2 regions of the Desulfonatronovibrio hydrogenovorans DSM 9292 genome follow, and region 2 is predicted to be linked to the other one. Evidence: riboswitches for the same ligand, from Rfam matches in the RefSeq annotation. Region 2 holds a riboswitch; the other holds the start of a gene.
What was found. Region 2 has a riboswitch for thiamine pyrophosphate ahead of P771_RS0107690 (sulfide-dependent adenosine diphosphate thiazole synthase). Riboswitches for the same ligand answer to the same signal wherever they lie in the genome.
Positions count from the first base shown of each region.

Region 1: another riboswitch for thiamine pyrophosphate. It lies ahead of thiC (phosphomethylpyrimidine synthase ThiC); the one in region 2 lies ahead of P771_RS0107690 (sulfide-dependent adenosine diphosphate thiazole synthase).

Region 1 is NZ_JMKT01000010.1:225,278-236,112, forward strand. It holds gene P771_RS0108890 (permease) at 1-944, shown strand, start outside; gene P771_RS0108895 (thioredoxin family protein) at 994-1,224, shown strand; gene P771_RS0108900 (thioredoxin family protein) at 1,312-1,743, shown strand; gene P771_RS0108905 (cytochrome c biogenesis CcdA family protein) at 1,759-2,463, shown strand; gene P771_RS0108910 (SgcJ/EcaC family oxidoreductase) at 2,483-2,863, opposite strand; gene P771_RS0108915 (DMT family transporter) at 2,962-3,864, opposite strand; gene thiC (phosphomethylpyrimidine synthase ThiC) at 3,865-5,136, opposite strand; TPP riboswitch at 5,206-5,304, opposite strand; gene P771_RS18315 (VgrG-related protein) at 5,549-6,922, shown strand; gene P771_RS18320 (PAS domain S-box protein) at 7,237-10,572, shown strand; gene P771_RS0108945 (hypothetical protein) at 10,630-10,835, opposite strand, start outside.
Region 2 is NZ_JMKT01000010.1:6,067-16,901, reverse strand. It holds gene P771_RS0107720 (UbiD family decarboxylase) at 1-1,468, shown strand, start outside; gene P771_RS0107715 (hypothetical protein) at 1,501-1,986, opposite strand; gene P771_RS0107710 (bile acid:sodium symporter family protein) at 2,006-2,986, opposite strand; TPP riboswitch at 3,139-3,240, shown strand; gene P771_RS0107690 (sulfide-dependent adenosine diphosphate thiazole synthase) at 3,333-4,106, shown strand; gene P771_RS0107680 (DnaJ C-terminal domain-containing protein) at 4,641-5,600, shown strand; gene P771_RS0107675 (chaperone modulator CbpM) at 5,658-5,978, shown strand; gene clpB (ATP-dependent chaperone ClpB) at 6,024-8,630, shown strand; gene P771_RS0107665 (DUF1786 domain-containing protein) at 8,805-9,836, shown strand; gene P771_RS0107660 (acyl-CoA thioesterase) at 9,845-10,234, shown strand; gene hemC (hydroxymethylbilane synthase) at 10,252-10,835, shown strand, end outside.

The DNA of each region.
Region 1 (10,835 bases), 220 kb from region 2:
CCAATAAAGTCCTGTCCTACTCAGTAGCTTCTGTATCCGGGACCATTCTATCGGTCTGCTCCTGCACAGTCCTGCCCCTTTTTGCAGGGATTTATTCCAGAGGAGCCGGAATTGGACCTGCCACAGCCTTTTTATATTCCGGCCCAGCCATCAATGTTCTGGCCATAAGTATGACTGCCAAGGTTCTGGGCTGGCAACTGGGATTGGCCAGGGCTGTTGGAGCCATCTTCTTTGCAGTAGTCATTGGAATTTTGATGTCCTGGATTTTCTGCAGGGATGAAGCAGAAAGAGAAGAATGTCAGATGCATCTGCCTGATGAAGAGCCCAACAAGCGGACCTTGCTTCAGGACGGCCTGTTCATATTCACCATGGTCCTTGTTCTGGTCTTTGCCGCTTTTGCCGAGCCAGGACCTGGAGCACACAACTTCTGGACGACCATTTATTCCATCAAGTGGCACAGTACCGCTGTTCTGCTTGTCCTGGTCTGTCTCATGGCCTGGAAATGGTTCGAGAAAAACGAACGTCAGGACTGGATCCACTCCACTTGGTCTTTTATCAAGATGATCAGTCCCCTTTTATTTGCCGGGGTCCTGGTTGCTGGCTTTCTGCTGGGTCGACCCGGGTATCCTGCCCTTATTCCTGAGCAGTGGGTTGCAGAACTGGTCGGAGGAAACTCTTTGCAGGCCAACCTTATCGCCTCTGTGGCCGGAGCCCTCATGTACTTTGCCACTCTGACTGAAGTACCCATTCTGCAGGGACTCCTTGGCTCAGGCATGGGACAGGGACCGGCCCTGGCCCTTCTTCTGGCCGGACCAGCCTTGTCCCTGCCCAACATGCTGGTCATCGGGAGCGTGATGGGCCTGAAAAAGACTGTGGTTTTTTCACTGATTATCATTGTTATGGCCACATTCTGCGGATTGATTTACGGCAATTTCTTCAATTAACACCATCAGCATGCTTGCAAAGCAGTAAAATTCACCCAAGGAGGATTCAATGGATATCAAAGTACTGGGCCCAGGATGTCCCCGCTGTGAACAGGTCAAAAATCTGGTCATGGAAGCAGTCAGGGAAACCGGAGTTGAAGCCAATGTAGAAAAAATATCCGATACCATGCAGATCGCCAGCTACGGAGTGTTTGGAACACCGGCCATAGTCATCAACGGCAAAGTCAAAAGCGTGGGCAAGGTGCCCACCAAAGACCAGATCAAGGAATGGATTTCCTGATTATCCTGCTCAGGTATTGACGAGGTGGTGGCATATGTTTAAATCAGGTTATCTGATTTTTTGCCACCCCAAACAGGTTATTCAATCATGAAAAAATTTGCAGCAGTAATCATATTTATCGGTGCGGTCTTTGTCTTGATGCTTCTGTATTCCATCCAGCAAGGCCAGGAATCTGTTCTTCAACCGCTACCTCAGGTCCCGGCCCCTGGCATGGTGACCATGGTCAATCTCGGTGCTGACTCCTGCCTGCCCTGCCAGATGATGGAGCCAATTATTGAGGAGATGCGCGAAAAATATGAGGATCAGGCCAAGATCGCCTTTATAGATATCTGGAAACACAGTGATCAGGGCCAAAGATTCAGGATAACCACCATACCTGCACAGATTTTCTATGACCACCAGGGACAGGAAGTGTTCCGGCATCAGGGATTCATGGATGCAAAATCTGTCGCCAGCATCCTTGACGAACTACTGGAAAAACAAACTGCTGCCCAGCCCGCCCAGGTGTCAGGCATCTGATTGTCTTAAACATTCATGCTGGAATCCCTTCTCATCACCATCAACTCCTGGATTACTCAGGACACCGGATTCGCTTATATCGGGTCTTTTCTGTGGGGAATGGTCAGTGTTGTCTTCAGTCCCTGCCATCTGGCTGCCATTCCCCTTATTGTCGCTTATGTGGGGGGTCAGAACAGGATATTGGACTCCAGGGAAGCCGGAACCTATTCACTCCTTTTCAGCCTGGGGCTATTCATCACCATTGCGGCAATTGGGGCTGCATGCGCTGCTCTGGGCAGGGTCCTGGGTGATGTTGGAGGATACTGGCAGATTATTATCGGAGCCATACTGATATGGGTCGCCTTGGGCATGATGGGTGTTCCCCAGTGTTCCCTGCCCGGCAACTTTCTGCACAGGTTCAAACTTCGCGGCCACATGGGAGCCCTGGGCCTGGGGCTTGGCTACGGGGTTCTTTCAGGAATGTGCACCTTTGGCTTTCTCGCCCCCATCCTGGCCATCATAACCATCCAGGAAAAAGTGGCCACCGGGATTGTCATGATCATTCTCTTTGCCCTGGGACATTGTCTGCCCATCCTGGTGGCAGGATGCTCAGCCGCCCTGGCCAGGAGAGTAACTGAACTGAAAGCCTGGCATGGTGCCGGGACCTGGTTCAGGAAAGGGGCTGGGATCTTGATTCTGATCCTTGGTGTCTACTTCATCCTCAACCCTTTTTTCAGCTGAATCTAAAAAACACCAGCCTTTAGTCGTCGGGAAAAAGCGACGAATGGTGTTCAACAATCAACCAGTTGTCGCCAGTGTTGCGATACACAAAGGTAAATCTGGCCGGAACTGCGGCCCTGTCCCCACCCTTGGATACGTGAAAGGTGTATGAGCCGGAGTTTATGGCAATATCCCCATAAATTCTGACATGCTCATCCTGGACCGTACATCCCGGTTCCAACTGCACCAGAAACTCGAAATACTCTCTGAGTTCCGGCCTTGTCCTTCTTATTCTGGAGGACAGGGTAGGCAGAAGAGATGCATGGACATCATAACAGGCCAGAATATTTTCCGGATCAGCACTTTTTAGAGCCTGGCACCATTCCTTCAATCGATCTGATACTTTTGTTTTTTCTTCCATATACCAACTTCCTGTTTATTTTTCCCAAGAGTATAGAATTCAAGTTCAAACTACCAGGGTTAACTGGTCAACGGTCCCAAAAAGCCTGGTCCTGACCATCACCACCTGGTGGCAACTGCAATTCCTCCAAGAATCATGACCCCGCTCAGGGCATGAATCCAGCCAATGGGCTCCCCTAAAAGCAGAAAAGCGCCAAGCCCGCTGAACAGAGGCAGAGTATAGTATATAAGCCCGGCTGTGGACGGACCCACAAGGGATATGGCTTTGGCCCAGAAAAAAAACGATACCAGCGAGGCCCCAATCCCAATATACAGGACCGACCCCAGAATATCCATGGTAATGGCAGGGAATCCTTTAAAAAAAATTTCAAGACCGGCCCAGGGCATAAGCATGGCCAGGCCCAGACCGAAAGTGGACATGAGCATGGTTGCCTGACTGATCTCAGCAGGTTTTATCCTGATAAGGATAGTGTATCCGCCGAATATCATGGCAGCAGCCACCATCCACAAATCTCCAGCTGCAAAAGACAGCTCCCTGAGAATAGAAAGGTCACCCCTGGTTATCAGCACAACCACCCCGGAAACAGCCAGAACCAGCCCTCCGGACCGGGCCCAGGTTATGGGCTCGCCCAGGAATATCCTGGAAAAAATAATTATAAAAATTGGGGTAGAAGTGGCTATCAAAGAAAGATTCAAAGCAGTCGAAGTGTGGGCTGCTATATAGATCAGGGTATTGAATACCGTCACTCCTAGAAAGGCAGCTGACAATAGATATCCGAGATTGACCCTGACTGTCTGCCTGTCTTTCCATGTTCCAGCCCCGGCCAGGGGGAAAAGGACCAGACAGGCCACAAGCCAGCGTAACATAGCCAGGGTGGCTGGGTTGACCTGTTCGTTCAGCCCCCTGGCCACAATAAAATTGCCAGACCAGATCACAGTGGCACCCAGGGCAAAACCAAGCCCGGCCAGCCTGGCGACTCGGCAGGATCCGACTTTATCCATTTACATCTTCTCTTCACAACTCACAGCACATAATTTTCCGCACATGGAGCATCCCTTTTCATCGTCCGTAATCTGGAGTCGTTTTCTGACCAGGTCCGGATCCAGGGAATTGGAGATAATCCCTTCCCAGTCAAGGGCCTGCCTGCACTTTGAAATCTTCATGTCCTGCTCCAGAGCGCCAGCCACCCCTTTTTCAATGTCCGCGATATGCCCTGCAACCCTGCAGGCCATAACCCCCTGGTACACATCGTCTTCATCAGGGAGGCCCAGGTGTTCGGCCGGAGTCACATAACACAGGAAATCAGCACCAGCAGCCCCGGCAAGAGCCCCGCCTATGGCTGCGGTTATATGGTCATATCCGGCTGCGATGTCCGTGGGAAGCGGACCAAGTACGTAAAAAGGAGCATCGTTGCAAAGTCTTTTCTGGAGCTTTATCTGACTGCTGATCTGGCCAAGGGGTACATGGCCCGGGCCTTCAATCATGACCTGGACCCCCTTCTCATAGGCCCTCCGGGCCAGATGGGCCAGGGTCATCAGTTCATCCACCTGGGCCTGATCCAGAGCATCGGCAATACAGCCCGGCCTCAGACCGTCACCAAGACTCAAGGTGACATCATAACTGCCAGCAATCTCCAAAAGGGTATCAAAGTTCTCGAAGAGTGGATTTTCTTTTTTATTCTTTTTAATCCAGTTCATGTGGATGGAACCGCCCCGGCTGACGCAGGGCATGATACGTTCGGACCTTTCCAGCATTTCCAGAGACCGGCTGGTGATGCCGCAGTGCACGGTTATATAGTCCACTCCCTGCCTGCACTGCTCTTCGATTTCCCTGAAAAGGATATCGCTGTCCATCCTGCTCAGAGGTCGCCCCTGATGAACCATCTTGGCTGCCAGACCGTATATGGGAACGCTGCCCACCATCACCGGAGACTGTTCCAAAAACATCTCCCTGATCCGGGTCAGATCTCCGCCGGTAGACAGATCCATTATGGAGTCGGTTCCAGCCCGCAACGCCTGGTTCAGCTTCTTTTTCTCTAGACCCTGGTCAGCAAGGACGCCGCTTGTTCCCAGGTTGGCATTGACCTTGGTCTTTAACCCCTGACCAATGGACCGAATTTCCCTGAAATCACGCTTGATATTTTTGGGCAGTACTGCCAGGCCCCTGGCCAGGAGCTGACAGATCCTGCTGCTGTCAACTCCTTCATGGGCAGCGGCTGCTTCCATTTCCGGGGTGATTATCCCGGCTTTGGCTTTTTCCAGTTGGGTTTTCATTAAATCCTCCCAGTAATAAAGTTCAGGAGGAATATGCAGAGGAAGGCCTGGCCGGGCAATTCCAATTATCCGGCCCATCCTCGCCTATCCCTCCGCCGGTATGACCCGGATCAGGTTCAAGGGGTGCTGTCTCAGCCCTGATGTTTCAGGACGCCCCCAGGCGGCATGGTCGAAAAATACATTCAACCAGAATCGCCTTACTATTTCAACTGATTTTCAAGAACCTTTTTTCTGCGTCAGATGCCTGGCAGGCACTGTCATTTGTTTCATCATCCTGACAAAGGCTTTTCCTGCATAATTCCACCAGTTCAATCCCTGGACATGATCTTTAAATTATGCACGTCAAACAACCATCCCAAATTATGGCCTGAATCTTGAATATGATAACATGAAAACCAAAAAGGATCTGGACATGATTATCAAACAACCTGAACAACATATGATGGCTTTCATGCGGAACAGCCTGTCCAAAAGCCCTGCAGCCGGGGAACTACCCGGAGGCGAATACAGGCTCTTTGAAATGATCATGAACAACAACCTGGCCGCTGCTCTGCCTCCATCACTGGCTGATTCCAGGACAATGCCGGCCCCAGACCAGGGTCGGACCGGTCCAGTTGCTTCTGACAGAGCTTCAGAACAGCCTGCAGCTGCCCCGACTTTAGAATCCGGCCAGGCCAGAATCCGCATGCCAATAACAGTCGATACTCCCAGGTACGCCTCCAACGCCATCAGACAAAAAATTGACTTTTCTGCCGCCTCACTGGACCCTGCAATAACTTCAGGCAGCCAGGTTCCTGAAAGTTCCAGCCAGGCGCAAATTCTGGAAATCCTGAATACCATCCACCAAAAAGACCCATCCCTGAATGGTCTCCTGGTTAAGGGCCTTGAATCCAATCTTCAGAGTGGATTAAAAGGGTTTCAGGCTGTATCCATCCAGACCATGGCCCTGGCCTCCACCATCAGTTCCGGCCCAGGGCTGCTGTCCGGGAGTGCTCCAGTCAGCACCGGGCAGAACCGTCTGGCTGATAGTCCTGCATTCAGGGACCATGCACCTGATCCCACCCTGCAGAAAAAAGCGACTTCAGCCTATATGGAACATGCTGCCTTCAGAAAAAAGCCTGAACACCAGGAAATTGAGTCTGGTCAGAAGGAAGACCTCAGGCCGGGAAGCCTGGCAGCCAGATTCGAATCAGCAGACCGTTCCGGGGCCATTGGTTATGATCGGATGGGCGGAACCTGCTATGGAATTTACCAGCTTTCGTCCCGCATGGGCACCCTGGACGAATTCCTGACATTTCTCGACACGAAAGCTCCTGATCTTTCCCAGAGATTGCGTCAGTCCGGACCAGGTAATACCGGGTCCAGAACCGGGGCAATGCCTGAAGAATGGAAAAAAATTGATGAGCAGCATCCCAGGCTTTTTGCCGACCTCCAGCACCAGTTCATCTATGACAGTTTTTATCTGCCAGCCGCCAGAGGGGTTAAGGCCAGAACCGGCCTGGATATTAAATCAGCATCCTCTGCCTTGAGAGAAGTCCTGTGGAGCACGGCTGTCCAGCACGGTGTGCATGGAGCCATGAATATATTTCAAAGGGCCGCAGGAAAGGTCGATCTGCAGCAGGCTGACAATCCTGATCGAGACATGATCCAGGCTGTCTACCAGGAACGCAAAACCCGTTTTTCCGGCTCCAGCGATTCTATCCGCACTGCGGTTCACAACAGATTCTCCCAGGAGATGAAGCTGGCCCTGGCCATGCTGCCAGGCACCGCTGATACCCAGGCATAACTTCTTAAAAGCCTAGGCCTCTTGTCGCCCATTCAAGACAGCCCACCCGGATCCAGACCAGTTCTGAGGCATTCTTCCGGATAAGGGACATGAACCAGCCATTTTTTTCAGAGAACAACTGATCTTTACCAGACTGATCTGGTTGCAAAACCAGATCTAAAGTGACATTGTGTTACAGGACCGGTTTTGGATGGAGATTGCAGTCCCTGACCAATTCTGAATTGCCTTGATCCGTCCAGGCTGAAGCTGCTGCCTGTCCAACCCTCCCTGGCCGGATCCTGCTGAAGAGTCCTAACCATTAACCCTGGACAGCAATGAACAGACAATCCCCTCCTGACAGAAACACCAGCCCAGAACAACCCTTATGCTTTGAAGAGTTCCGGGACATCATTGATTCGGCACCCATCGGCATATTCCAGTCTTCTCCCCAGGGTACTTTTTTAAGCGTAAATCCGGCCATGGCAGAGATGTACGGCTTTGATTCTCCTGCACAGATGGTGAAACGGGTTACAGACATCCCGCACCAGCTTTACTTGAACCCGGAGGACAGGGAAAAATTCAAAACCCTCCTTGAATCCAGGGGAATGGTAACCAACTTTGAATGCCGGCATATCCGGACCAACGGCTCAACTTTCTGGATATCCATGAATGTTCGCCTAGTGACTCCAAAAGGCCAAAACGCATACTATCAGGGCTTTATCTCGGATATCACCCCAAGAAAAAAAGCTCAGGACGAGGCCACCAGTCATCTTCAGATGCAGGGCACATTACTGGAAGCCCTGGGGGAGGGAGTATATGGGGTGGACAGCAACGGACTGTGCACCTTTGTGAACCAGGCCGCCCTGGACATGCTGGGTTTTTCCAGAACAGAACTGATCAATCAGAACCAACACCTTCTTTTTCACCACCACCGGCCAGACGGCGAGGTTTATCCCAGCCATGACTGTCCGGTCTTCAAAACCCTGAAAGACGGCCGGACAAGACACACCCAGGAACACTTTTTCACCAAAAATGGAAAGATGTTCCCTGTAAGTCTTACTGTCTCGTCTTTGACTGAACACACCCAGCAAACAGGTGCAGTGGTTGTCTTCAGAGACACCAGTCAGATAAAAAAATACCAGGAAACCCTAAAGGCCATTGCTGAAAGCGATGCTGGTTCGCAAGAGGATGTCTTTTGTTTTCTGGTCAGGCTTCTGGCCACTTCCCAGGACACACGCTATGCCCTTATAGCTTCCATTGACAACAATGAGCCGGATATCGCCAGGACTCTTGCTGTATGGGCCAATGACGGTTTTGGTGAAAATTTCTCCTATAATCTTAAGGGTACGCCCTGTTTTGACGTTATCACCACAGACACATGCCACCATCCTGACAATGTTCAAAAAAAATTTCCAGAGGACCACTTGCTTGTGGAGCTTGGGGTTCAAAGCTACTGGGGTACTCCCCTTAAAGACAGTTCAGGTCAGACCATCGGGCTGTTGGCCATGCTGGACGATAAGCCCATGCATTATGATCCTGAGGCCCTTTCTTTACTGAAAAGCTTTGCCATCCGTGGGGCTATGGAGATGGAACGCAGATCCACCCGGGAAAAATTCGAAACCCTGTTTGAAACCATGTCCCAGGGGGTTATCTACCAATCGGCCCAGGGCAGGATAGTTGAGGCCAATCCGGCAGCAATGAGCATCCTGGGCCTGACCCCGGATCAGGTAAAAAAGGGCATCCTCCTGGCCCGGGAATGGGAATTCATCAGAGAAGACGGTTCCAGATATCCAGAAAATGAACTTCCAGCCTTCCTTGCCTATCATACCGGAAAATCAATTCTCAACAAGGTGATGGGCATCTTAAATCCTCATCAAAAAGATTACATCTGGATAATTATTACTGCCGTACCCCTGTACAGACCCGGGTCAGCAAGACCATACATGGTCTATACCGTATTTCAGGACATAACCCTTTTGAAAAAAACAGAAAGCAGCCTGATCAGGGCCAAGCAGGAGGCAGAATCCGCCAACATCGCCAAAAGCGAATTCCTGGCCAATATGAGCCACGAAATCCGGACTCCCTTGAACGGCGTTATCGGGATGACCGAACACCTGCTTCAGTCAGCATTGAGCCAGGACCAAAAGAGATTCGCAGAGATAATCCGGTCCAGCGGTGAAACCCTGCTGACGCTGATCAACGACATCCTGGACTTTTCCAAAATAGAGGCTGGAAGGCTTGAACTGGCAACCAGTGATTTTGACCTGCCCGTCCTGCTGGATGAGTTCTCCCGGAACATGGCTCAAAGAGCCAGAGACAAGGGTCTGGCATTTGATTTCATCAAGGACCCCAAGCTGCCCTCCTGTGTTCGAGGAGACGAGCTCAGACTTCTTCAGGTCCTGACCAATCTGACTGGAAACGCTCTCAAATTTACTGATACTGGCAAAATCACCCTCAAAGCCTTTATGGTGTCACAGTCCCCAGCCAGCTGTATGGTCGAATTTTCGGTCATGGATACCGGCATTGGAATCCCTGAAGATAAGATACATCTTCTTTTCCATAAATTTTCTCAAGTAGACACCACTGCAGCAAGAAAATACGGGGGAACAGGTCTTGGACTGGCCATTTCCAAGCAGCTTGTAAAGCTCATGAACGGAGAAATCCAGGCCACAAGCATCCCGGGTCGGGGGTCAAAGTTCAGCTTCACGGTTGAACTGGGAGTGGATGTCCAGGATTGTCCCAGGCATGAACCCAAACTGGGTAACAACAATCAGGCCCTGAATGTCAGGGGAGATCAGGCTTCAGAAATACTCCTGGTAGAGGACAATAAAATTAACCAGATGGTAGTGATGAAAAACCTCAAGAATATGGGCCACCGGGTTCATCTGGCCCATAATGGTGTGGAGGCTGTTCAGGCCTTTGAGAAAAAAAGTTTTGACCTTATCCTGATGGACATTCAGATGCCGGGCATGGACGGTCTGGAAGCCACAAGAAAAATCAGGAAAATTGAGGACAATATGGCTGGCCTGAACATTCCGGGCAAGGATCATGGCAGAACCGGCCAGGCCGACCCCAAGCAGCCTCCATCTGGAACTAATAATCAATCCGGGGCATTCCGGGTTCCCATCATTGCCCTCACAGCCCATGCCATGAAGGAAGACCGGGAAAAAGGCTTTGAAGCTGGCATGGACGATTATTTAACCAAACCTGTCCGGAGCAGAGATCTGGCTGATATGTTGACTAAATGGATTCCCATGGATCTGAACCCAGCAGACATGACCGGAAAAAACCGGTCTTCACCTTTGCCCCCAGAAGAGCAGCCAGAACCATCGCCCTACAGAGTCTTTGACCAGGTGGCTTTAATGGACAGGCTTGCCAATGACCTGAATGCAGCCAGGGAGATTGCCCAGCTGTTTCTTCATACAATCCCGGATCAGATCCATGAAATCAAGGCCTGCCTTGGGGAGAACCGCCTGAAAAAAGCCGGTCGAACAGCCCATTCCATCAAAGGTACTGCTGCTAATACCGGCTGCATGTCCCTGGCAAAAACAGCCGGACGCATTGAAGCTGCCGGGAAGAATGGTGATTCTGATAAAGTAAAAAGTTTGATCCAGGTACTTGAAAAAGATTTTGAGCTGGTCCGGCAGGAGATGAAAAAATTCATTGGATAAATCCTGATTCAAGTCCGGTTTCAGCTCATGATCCCCTTGACCCTTCCAGGGTTTTCTCTAGACAGTAATTCGACCCAGCAGTCTGCTGTAATACTTTCTAAGGCTGTAGCTGTACTCTGAAAGCTCCACCGGCAAGAACTCCCTTGACTCGACGCCCTTAACATACAGATCAACCCTTGAATACGGCTGTTCCCTGCTATCCTCATGCCTGGACTGTGCCCCTTCTCTGGCTGATCCTTCCGGAACCGGCCGCTTTTTGTGCT
Region 2 (10,835 bases):
AACCAGGATAGAGAATCTGCCAAACCTTGTTTCCTGGCCCATGGATGGCGGTGCATATGTGACCCTGCCTCAGGTTTATTCACAGAATCCGGCCAGGCCGGGCCTTATGAATTCCAACATCGGCATGTACCGGGTCCAGTTGACAGGCAATGATTTCAAATTGAATCAGGAAGTCGGGCTTCATTACCAGATCCACCGGGGCATTGGTCTGCACCACCAGCAGGCCATTGAAAGGAATGAACCATTGCGGGTGAACGTGTTCATCGGCGGACCACCGGCCATGACCCTGGCTGCGGTCATGCCCTTGCCGGAAAACGTGCCTGAACTGATCTTTGCCGGGGCCCTGGCCGGACACAGGATCAAGATGGTTAAAGCCGCCAATGGGTTGCCCATGCCTGCTGAAGCGGACTTCTGCATTTCAGGCCGGGTCGATCTGAACAGGGAACTCCTTGAAGGTCCCTTTGGGGATCACCTGGGCTATTACAGTTTGAAACACGATTTTCCAGTGCTCAGGGTTGACCAGATCCACCACCGCAAGGATGCCATCTGGCCCTTTACCACAGTGGGTCGACCTCCCCAGGAGGATACAGTCTTTGGAACACTTATTCATGAACTGACCCACCAGCTCATTCCTTCGGTATTCAGTGGTGTGCACGAGGTCCATGCCGTGGATGCAGCCGGGGTTCACCCCCTGCTTCTGGCAGTGGGCCGGGAAAGTTATGTACCCTTTGCCCGGGAAAGGCAGCCCCAGGAGCTTCTGACCTGTGCCATGAATTTGCTTGGCCAGAGTCAGACCTCTTTATCCAAGTACCTGATCATTGCAGCCAGGGAAGATGATCCAGGCCTTTCTGCCAAGCGCATTCCAGCTTTTTTCAGCCATGTGCTTAAACGCCTGGACTTTACCAGGGACCTGCATTTCATCACCAGAACGACCATGGATACCCTGGACTATTCTGGTATCAGCCTGAATCAGGGGTCCAAGCTGATTATGGCTGCTGCCGGTCGGATCAAAAGGGATCTGGGTACCAGGCTGCCCAGGGATCTGGACCTTGGCCAGGGATTCAGCAGGGTCAGGTTCATGGCGCCGGGGATCATGGTGGTTCAGGGACCTGGAAACACCCGGAACAGGGACAGTCATGATCCAGCCATGGCTGAGCTGGGCTCCAGGCTGGAGCAGGTTCCAGGAATGGAACAATTTCCCCTGGTGGTGGTGGCGGATGATGCTGATTTTACGGCTGCCGGCTGGAACAATTTTTTGTGGGTTGTTTTTACCAGGTCTGATCCGGCCACAGATATTTACGGCATCGGCGAATTCGTCCATTGCAAGCATTTTGGTGCGACCAAGGGCATGCTCATTGATGCCAGGCTTAAACAGTATCATCCACCAGTGCTGGAAGATGATCCTGAAGTTGAAAAACGGGTAGACAGGCTGGGAGAGCGGGGCGGTCCTTTATACAGGATCATCTGAGAGTCCGGTAAAAGGATCAGCAGGCAACCGGGTCAGTAATACCTGTCATCCCGGCTGAACTGGAGCCAGAGTCTGTAGACTTGAGTTGTAGCCCAGCCGAATTCGGGGCCATGGATAATTCTGCGTCCGTTCTGTTTTTTTTCAACTCTGGTCAGGACGTGTCCAATTTCATGAATCAGCACCCAGGCAGACCAGCGGTAGATGTTGATTCTTTTCCCTTTCCTGGTGACGCTTCCCCAGCATCTGGAGGTTGTGCGCCGGGAGAAATTCACTTCCACCTGCAGGCCCCTGTTTAAATCCTTCAGCACAAACTCAACGAATTTTTTCCCCTGTTCCGGACTGATCAAAGTGTTGTTGAGCCGCAATATCTCCTTTTTTTCCACCTGGACCCTGCTGTTTCCAGTACCTGGAAAATCAGTCTGCTCAAGCTTGATGGCGCAGGACTGCATAGTCCGTTTCCGGCCCAGGGCAAAGGCCTTTTTAAACCATTTTTTGAAAAAATCTTCCGGATTGATCATTGCATCTGAATTATTTTTGTCAGGTGATATTCTTTTGGCAGGCTGCCCTGTTTTTACCCAGGGCATCAGGTCCTGAATCCGGTTTTGAAGTCCAGAACGAGGCCAGAACCGGGCCGGTGATGTTCTGCCAGACGCTGGCCAGGACACCGGGCAGGGTGGCCAGGGGGTGGATATGGGCCAGGGCCAGGGTGGCGGCCAGGCCAGAATTCTGCATACCCACTTCAAGGGTCAAGGCCTTGAGTTGAGGTCTTTTAAACCCTGCCCACCAGCCCATTGTCCAGGCCAGCCCAAGTCCCAGTACGTTGTGGGCCAGAATGGCAGCAGCTCCCATGAGGCTGATTCTGAAAAATTCCCGGGCGTGCTGGCCGGTGATGGCTCCAACGATCAGACAAATAGCCAGCATGGATATGATGGGCAGGATGTTTATCCCTGCCTGAATGGTCCTGGGGAACAGGCTTCTGCAGGCAAGGCCCAGGGCAATAGGCAGAATGACGATGGTCAGGATGGACCTGAACAGGCCGGCCACGGGAATTTCCAGCCAGTGACCAGCCAGGCTCCAGACCAGCAGAGGCGTGACCAGGGGAGCCAGCATGGTTGAGAAGGCGGTCATGGTCACGGACAGGGCCACGTCACCCCTGGCCAGGTAGGTGATGACGTTGGATGCTGTGCCTCCTGGGCATGAACCCAGCAGGACCAGACCCACGGCCAGTTCAGGAGGAAGGCTGAACAGAACCGCAATGCCCCAGGCTCCCACCGGCATGATGGTGTACTGAAGCAGAGCTGCAAAGAAAATCTTTCCAGGATGTTTCAGGACCCGGCCAAAGTCAGGCAGGGTCAGGGTGGCGCCCATGCCGAAGATGATGATGGCCAGAAGAAGGGGGACATGGCCGGTAAAAAAGGAGAAAAATTCAGGCTGCCAAGCCCCCAAAAGGGCTGCTCCGGTTACAAATACAGCCAGCCATTTCAGGGCCAGGGAGCTTAACCTGGAAATAAAATTCATGGGTCCTGGTAATACAAAAGCCTTTGAATGTCATTATCCGGACCTGGTACTGAAAGTTTCCGGTTTGGGGCAGTTGCCCGGATTTTTTTTTTGAGGTATAGCTGGGGTCAGTTTGACGTTCTTTGTTTACGGGCTGATTGTGGAGCCTGTGTTTAAGTCGCTGGGGGAGGTTTTTCCTGAGATTCCGGTTTGCCGGAAGACCCCTGGAACCTGATCCGGTTAATACCGGCGTAGGAAAGCGGCACTGGAAGTAATTTGGACATTCCTCCTGATTGGGGTGTTTTTCAGGGCTGTTTCCTTCTCCGGAATCAGCCCTTTTTTTTAACCCCAACCAAAGGAGAAGAACATGGCATTGGATGAGATCATTATTTCCCGGGCTATCATCGACACCTACACCAGAAAGCTGATGGATTGCCTTGAACTTGATGTGGCCATCTGCGGGGCAGGCCCTTCGGGCATGGTTGCAGCCTATTACCTGGCTGGTGCAGGAAAGAAAGTTGCGGTTTTTGAGCGAAAGCTTTCCCTGGGAGGGGGAATGTGGGGCGGAGGAATGATGTTCAACGAGATCGTGATTCAGGAAGAAGCCAAGGAAATCCTGGACGAGCTTGGAGTCAGGTCCCGGGAATATCAGCCCGGATACTTTACTGCTGATTCAGTGGAAGCGGTCTGCACCATTGGGTCTGCAGCCTGCCGGGCCGGGGCCAGGTTCTTTAATCTGGTTTCTGTGGAAGACGTCATGATCAGGGAAAACAGGGTCACCGGCCTGGTCATAAACTGGTCAGCAGTGGAAACCTCTGGTCTGCATGTTGATCCCCTGACTGTACGGACCAAATACATGGTGGAATCCACTGGACATCCGGTAGAAGTCATGCAGGTCATCCAGAGAAAGATAGATGCCAGACTGAATACTCCTTCCGGAAGTCTTGAAGGAGAAAAGTCCATGTGGGCGGAAAAGGCCGAGCAAAGCACCCTGGAGAATACCAGGGAGGCATTCCCAGGGGTTTATGTCTGCGGGATGTCGGCCAATGCCACTTTTGGGTCTTTTCGCATGGGACCTATCTTCGGGGGTATGCTCATGTCCGGTAAAAAGGTTGCCCAGAGTATTCTGGAAAAGCTCTAACCCGGGTCTGTCCGGTTAACAGGGCTTTCCCGGTCCTGCAATGCCCCGATCCTTTGGGAAGCTGACCAAGTAAACGGTCGGTACCTCAAGGGGCCGGGGCATTTGATTATTTAACCCCTCCACCTTTTTCGTTGAAAGGTTTTGGATGGTTGTGCTATGGCTTGGCCAAGACCTCGGAGGAGGTCATGACTTGACTTGGATGCATCCTGACTTAATTAAGAATGTCGGGTTATTATGATGTGCAGACCTTAAGGGACATCAATGTCCGGCTGGTTGCAGTTCAGGAAACCGTTACCAGGCAAAGTTTTTTGGTTGTTATTCCAGGCTTTCTGGGTCTGGACCGGGACAGGCAGCAGCGAACTCAACAGGTCAGCAAAGTGCCGGACCTGGTACGGTTTTTTAAAAAGTTACCTGTTCATGGGGCCAGTATTATAGTCAGTTTTGTCAGGCCAGGGCCATGGGATGGCAGCTTTGGCGGTCAATATAATAATTGCTTTGATCAGGCAAAAAAATGTCAAGGGGGATCATCTTAATATGGAATACAAGGATTATTATAAAATCCTGGGAGTTAACAAGAAATCGTCCAAGGAGGAGGTCTCCAAGGCCTACAAGAAGCTGGCCAAGAAGTATCATCCAGACCTCAATCCCAATGATCCCAAGGCAGAGGACAAATTCAAGGAAGTCACCGAAGCCTATGAAGTGCTCAAGGATGATGAAAAGAGAAAGCTTTACGACTCCCTTGGTCCCAACTGGCAGCACGGCCAGAATTTTCAGCCGCCTCCTGGTTATGAAAACGTCCATTTTGAATTTCGTGGAGACCAGCAGGGAGCAGGCTTTGATTTCAGTGATTTTTTTGAAACGATTTTTGGTGGGGGATTCAGCCGGGGTGGTGCCCAGGGCTTCCAGAGGGACCCTTTTTCCGGAAGGACTTTTGCCCGCAAAGGACAGGATGCTGAAGCAGCCTTGGAACTCAGCCTGGAAGAAGCCTATAAGGGCGGGAGCAAAAGTATAACCCTTCAGGAGCAGGTTATTGGACCTGATGGAAGACCCATGGTCCAGAACAAGACCCTGAGCGTGAATATTCCGCCGGGAATCAAGGATGGGAACAGGATCAGGCTTAGCGGGCAGGGGTCCCCGGGTATGGGAAGCGGACAATCCGGCGATCTCTATCTGAAGGTCAGGATTATCCCACACCCGGTGTTTAAGCTTGACGGTAATAATATTATCTATGACCTGCCTCTGGCTCCCTGGGAGGCCGCCCTGGGAAGCATGGTCCGGGTACCCACCCTGGACGGAGAAGTGGAAATGAAAATTCCCCAGGGAATCAGCAGCGGCCAGAAAATGCGAATCAAGGGAAAAGGCATGGGCAGGGGATCTGCCAAGGGTGACCAGCTGGTGCGGATCATGATCCGGGTTCCCAGAGAAGCGTCACTCAGGGAAAGGGAGCTGTGGGAGGAGTTGTCCAAAGCTTCGGACTATAATCCCCGGGGATAGAATTATTTAGCAGGGCGGTCTTTGGATCGTCTGTTCAGCAAGGTGGAGGCCGATTATATGCAAAACCATGGAATTCAGAAGAAAACCCAAGGGTCTCTGATAAGATCCAACCTCATCCACTGGTCTCAGTTCGTCCAGAGAACCGGAGTCTGTCCGTATCGTCTTTCTGAGCTTGTGGAGATGGGCTGGGTTGAAGCCATTCGGATTTCCGATGAAAATTTCCATTTTCCGGAAAGGGAGATCCTAAGGGTCCAGAAGCTGATGCGAATCTGCCGGGATTTTGAGCTTCCCACCATTGGCGGAACTATAATTGTTGACCTTCTGGAGAGAATAGAGGTCATGGAAAAAGAGATTACTCAGCTCAGAAATCTGATCTGATGACGTCTTCTTAAGATCCACAATAATGAACAATGGAGGATAAGCATGGATATCAATAAATTTACCCAGAAATCGCAGGAGGCTGTGGCCCTGGCTCAGGAAACCGCAGTCCGTCTTGGACATCAGCAGGTGGATGTGGAGCACGTGTTCAAGGCCCTTATGGATCAGGACAATGGCCTGGCTCCCAGGGTGCTCAAGCATGCAGGCTATGACCCGGAAGCAGTCAGAACAGCCATAGATGACAAGTTGACAAAAATGCCCAGCGTCAGCGGTCCCGGGGTTCAGCCCGGCCAGATATATGTTACTCAGAGGCTCAACTCCCTGCTTCTCAAGGCCCAGGATCTGGCCAAGGCCATGCAGGATGAATATGTGAGTGTGGAGCATATTCTCCTGACCCTGCTGGATGAATCTCCTTCCACCGGAGCGGGCAAAGTGGTTCAGGAACTAAAGCTGGACAAGAACAGGATCCTGGCTTCCCTGACCGAGGTCCGGGGTAATCAGAGGGTGACATCTGCCAATCCTGAAGAAACATATGATGCTTTGAAAAAATATGGCCGGGACCTGGTGGATGAGGCCAGACAGGGCCGGCTGGACCCGGTCATTGGCCGGGACAGCGAAATAAGGCGCTGCATCAGGATTCTGTCCAGAAGGACTAAAAACAATCCTGTGCTCATTGGTGAGGCAGGTGTGGGTAAAACAGCCATAGCCGAGGGACTGGCCCAGAGGATTCTGAATAAGGATGTGCCTGAAGGACTCAAGGACAAGACCATTTTCGCCCTGGATATGGGTGCCCTGATTGCCGGAGCCAAGTACAGGGGGGAGTTTGAAGAAAGGCTCAAGGCTGTTTTAAAGGAGATTCAGAATTCACAGGGCCGGATTCTGCTCTTTATTGATGAGATTCATACCATTGTGGGGGCTGGAAAGGCCGAGGGAGCCATGGATGCCGGCAACCTGCTCAAACCAATGCTGGCCAGGGGAGAATTGCACTGCATCGGGGCCACCACCATAGATGAATATCGAAAATATATTGAGAAGGACCCGGCTCTGGAACGCAGATTTCAGCCGGTCATGGTGGATGAACCCAGCGTGGAGGACACCATTTCCATATTAAGGGGGCTCAAGGAGCGTTTTGAGGTCCATCATGGAGTACGGATCAGTGACAGCGCCCTGGTCTCAGCTTCCATCCTTTCCCATCGCTATATTTCCGACCGCTTCCTGCCGGATAAAGCCATTGACCTGATTGACGAGTCAGCTGCCAAGATCAGGAGTGAGATCGATTCCCTGCCCACTGAACTTGATGAGATCAACCGAAAGATCATGCAGCTGGAGATCGAGCAGGAGGCCTTGAAAAAGGAAAAGGATGAGGCTTCCAGGGATCGGCTGGAAAAACTGGGCAAGGAGCTGGCCGAATTAAAGGAGGCCCAGACCACCCTCAAGGCTCAGTGGGAAAGGGAAAAGGGCTCCATAAACTCTCTGCGCAATTTAAAGGAGGCCATTGAAAAGACCAGGTATGAAATTGAAAATGCAGAACGGGCCTATGATCTGAATAAGGCAGCTGAACTCAGGTACGGTAAACTCAATCAGCTGGAAAAGGAGCTGGCAGAAAAAGAGTCGGCCCTGGGCCATGGCACTGACACCAAGACCCTTTTAAAGGAAGAAGTGGGTCCGGATGATATTGCGGATATAGTTTCCAAATGGACAAGCATCCCGGTATCCAGGCTTATGGAGGGTGAGCGGGAAAAGCTGCTCAAGTTGTCGGATATCCTTCATGAACGGGTCATCGGCCAGGATGAGGCTGTGGATGCCGTGGCTGATGCCGTGCTCCGGGCCAGGTCCGGGCTCAAGGATCCCAACCGGCCCATTGGATCATTTCTGTTTCTTGGCCCCACCGGGGTGGGTAAGACCGAGTTGACCAAGACTCTGGCCCAGAACCTTTTTGATACAGAGGAAAACATGGTTCGCCTGGATATGTCTGAATATATGGAAAAGCATACTGTGGCCAGACTCATTGGCGCTCCTCCAGGGTATATCGGATACGATGAAGGAGGGCAGCTGACCGAAGCGGTTCGGCGCAAACCCTACAGTGTGGTCCTTTTTGATGAGGTGGAAAAGGCCCATACCGATGTCTTTAATGTGCTTCTGCAGATCATGGATGATGGTCGTCTCACTGACAGCCATGGCCGGACAGTTGATTTCAAAAACACGGTGATTATCATGACCTCCAATCTCGGTTCCCAGTTTTTGCTGGAAGGGATTTCCAACGCTGGACAACTGCAGGAGGAGGCCAGGGATCAGGTCCTGAAAACAGTTCGCTCCCATTTCAGGCCGGAGTTTTTGAACCGTATTGATGAAGTGGTTCTTTTCAAGCCCCTGCTTATTGAGGAAATTGAAAAAATCATTGATCTGCTGCTTAAGCATATCCAAAGTCGCCTGGCTGACCGGAAGATCGAGCTGGAACTTACAGACCAGGCCAGGGTATTTATTGCCAGGGAAGCTTATGATCCTGTTTATGGAGCCAGGCCGCTGCGCAGGTATCTTCAGCAGAAGATCGAGACCCCGCTGGCCAAGGAGATTATTTCTGGCAGACTCATGGATGGTCATAAGGTTCTGGTGGACACGGAAGACGGGCAGTTGAAAATTACTTCTTCCTGAGACCTGGACAAACCGGGTCAATAAAAGGCAGGTATTTTACCTGCCTTTTATTTGTTAAAGCAGGCTGGCAGAGTCATTACTGAATTTCAGATGTTTGGTCCCAAGGATCAAAGCTCTCAGAGTAATGACCTGATTGTTTTTGTAATTAACCGCAACCAAAGGAGCAGTCCTGTCTTGACTGATCAAAACATACTTTGCCTGGATATCGGAAGCGGAACCCAGGATGTGCTTTATTTTATGTCCGGTCGGGAGCTGGAAAACTGTCCCAAGTTTGTGCTGCCATCTCCAGCTCTGGGAACAGCAAAAAGGATTGAAGAACTGCACCGGGCCGGAAGAAGCATTTACCTGTATGGCCGGAATATGGGCGGAGGATTCTACAGGGTCCTTAAAAAATGTCTCGGGCAGGGACTTCAGGCGGCTATCCATCCGGAGGCGGCTTACTCCCTTTCCGATTCCATGGAGGCGGTTAAAGGCATGGGGCTGGAGATCTCTGCCCATTGTCCTGAGGGGTACGCTCCTGTTTATCTGGCCGATTTTGATCCGGGCTTCTGGGGTTCATTTCTGGCCCAGGCCGGTCTTTCCTATCCTGAGATGATTCTGGCCTGTGCCCAGGATCACGGTTTTCATCCAGGGGCAAGCAACCGGCTTGGTCGCTTTGAAATCTGGAAGAAATTTCTGCTTCAGAGCAGCGGTCATGTTCAAAGGCTGATCTTTTCCCGTCCGCCAGCTGAAATGACCAGGCTGATCAGTCTGAAAGAGTCCATTGGAGCCGGTTTTGTGGCTGATACCGGTGCAGCTGCCCTGCTGGGAGCCCTTTTTGTCCCGGAAGTGGAAGAGCTGGCCAGGAACAGGGGGATCTGTGTGGTCAACGTGGGCAACAGCCATACAATTGCTTTTCTGGTTTACCAGGACAGGGTTCATGGGATCCTGGAACACCACACCGGTCTTTTGGATGGACAAAGCCTGTGGGAAAAGTTAAATCTTTTCAAGCACGGACACCTGACCAACCAGCAGGTCTTTGATGAAAACGGCCATGGCTGCCTGATTCTGGATTCGGCCCTGGATCATGACTTCAAGCCTACTTTTGTGCTTGGGCCTAAAAGATCAATGCTTCAGGGCTTTGATGTGAATTTTCTGTGTCCAGGCGGAGACATGATGCTGGCAGGGTGCTTCGGCCTTTTAAAAGGATATTTCCTTATTCGGTGAATAATTAAATGAACAATTATACTCTGGTTCGGCCGGAACATCTCAACCACCACGGGTTTCTTTTTGGCGGAGTCATGCTCAAGTGGGTGGATGAATTTGCCTGGCTGGCCGCCAGCAAGGAGTTCCGGGGGTGTAAACTGGTCACCGTGGCCATGGATGAGATAAGGTTTTCTCAACAGGTGCCCCTGGGATCGATCCTGCGCTTTAGTATTGATTTTGTCCGCCAGGGCCGGACTTCTGCCACCTACCAAGTTGTGGTTTATTCTGATGGCCCCGGCCAGGACCAGGAGAAAAGGGTCTTTGCCAACCGGATTACCTTTGTTCGGGTGGATGAACAGGGAAGAAAAAAAGAACTGCCGGTCAGAAAAGAATTCATACCCTGCGCAGAAAATGTTTAACTCTGGATCAGACTCGTATGAATAAAATTACCATTGCCACCAGGGGAAGCAAGCTGGCCCTCTGGCAGGCCGAACACATCGGCTCCAGGCTCAAGGGACGCTATCCCGGGCTTGAAGTCAGGCTTTTGAAGATCAAGACGACAGGAGACAAAATCCTGGACGTGCCCCTGGCCAAGGTTGGAGGCAAGGGTCTTTTTGTCAAGGAGATTGAAGAGGCCATCCTGGATGGACGGGCCGATATTGCTGTCCACAGTATGAAGGATGTGCCTGCAGTGCTGCCTGAGGGGCTCAAGCTGGGAATCATTCCTAAAAGAGAGTCCCGGTATGACCTGCTTTTGTCTGAGAAATACCCTGATCTGGCGTCATTGCCCCAGGGGGCAGTGGTGGGTACATCAAGTTTGAGACGGCAGTCCCAGATTCTTCATTTAAGGTCTGATCTCAAGATAGAAATGCTCAGGGGCAATCTGGATACCAGGCTGAAAAAGCTGAAAGACGGCCTGTACGACGCCATCATCATAGCTACTGCCGGCATGAAAAGGCTGGGTTTCAGGGCTTCGTACCAGAGCGAACTTGTGCCGCCCTATTTTCTGCCGGCAGTGGG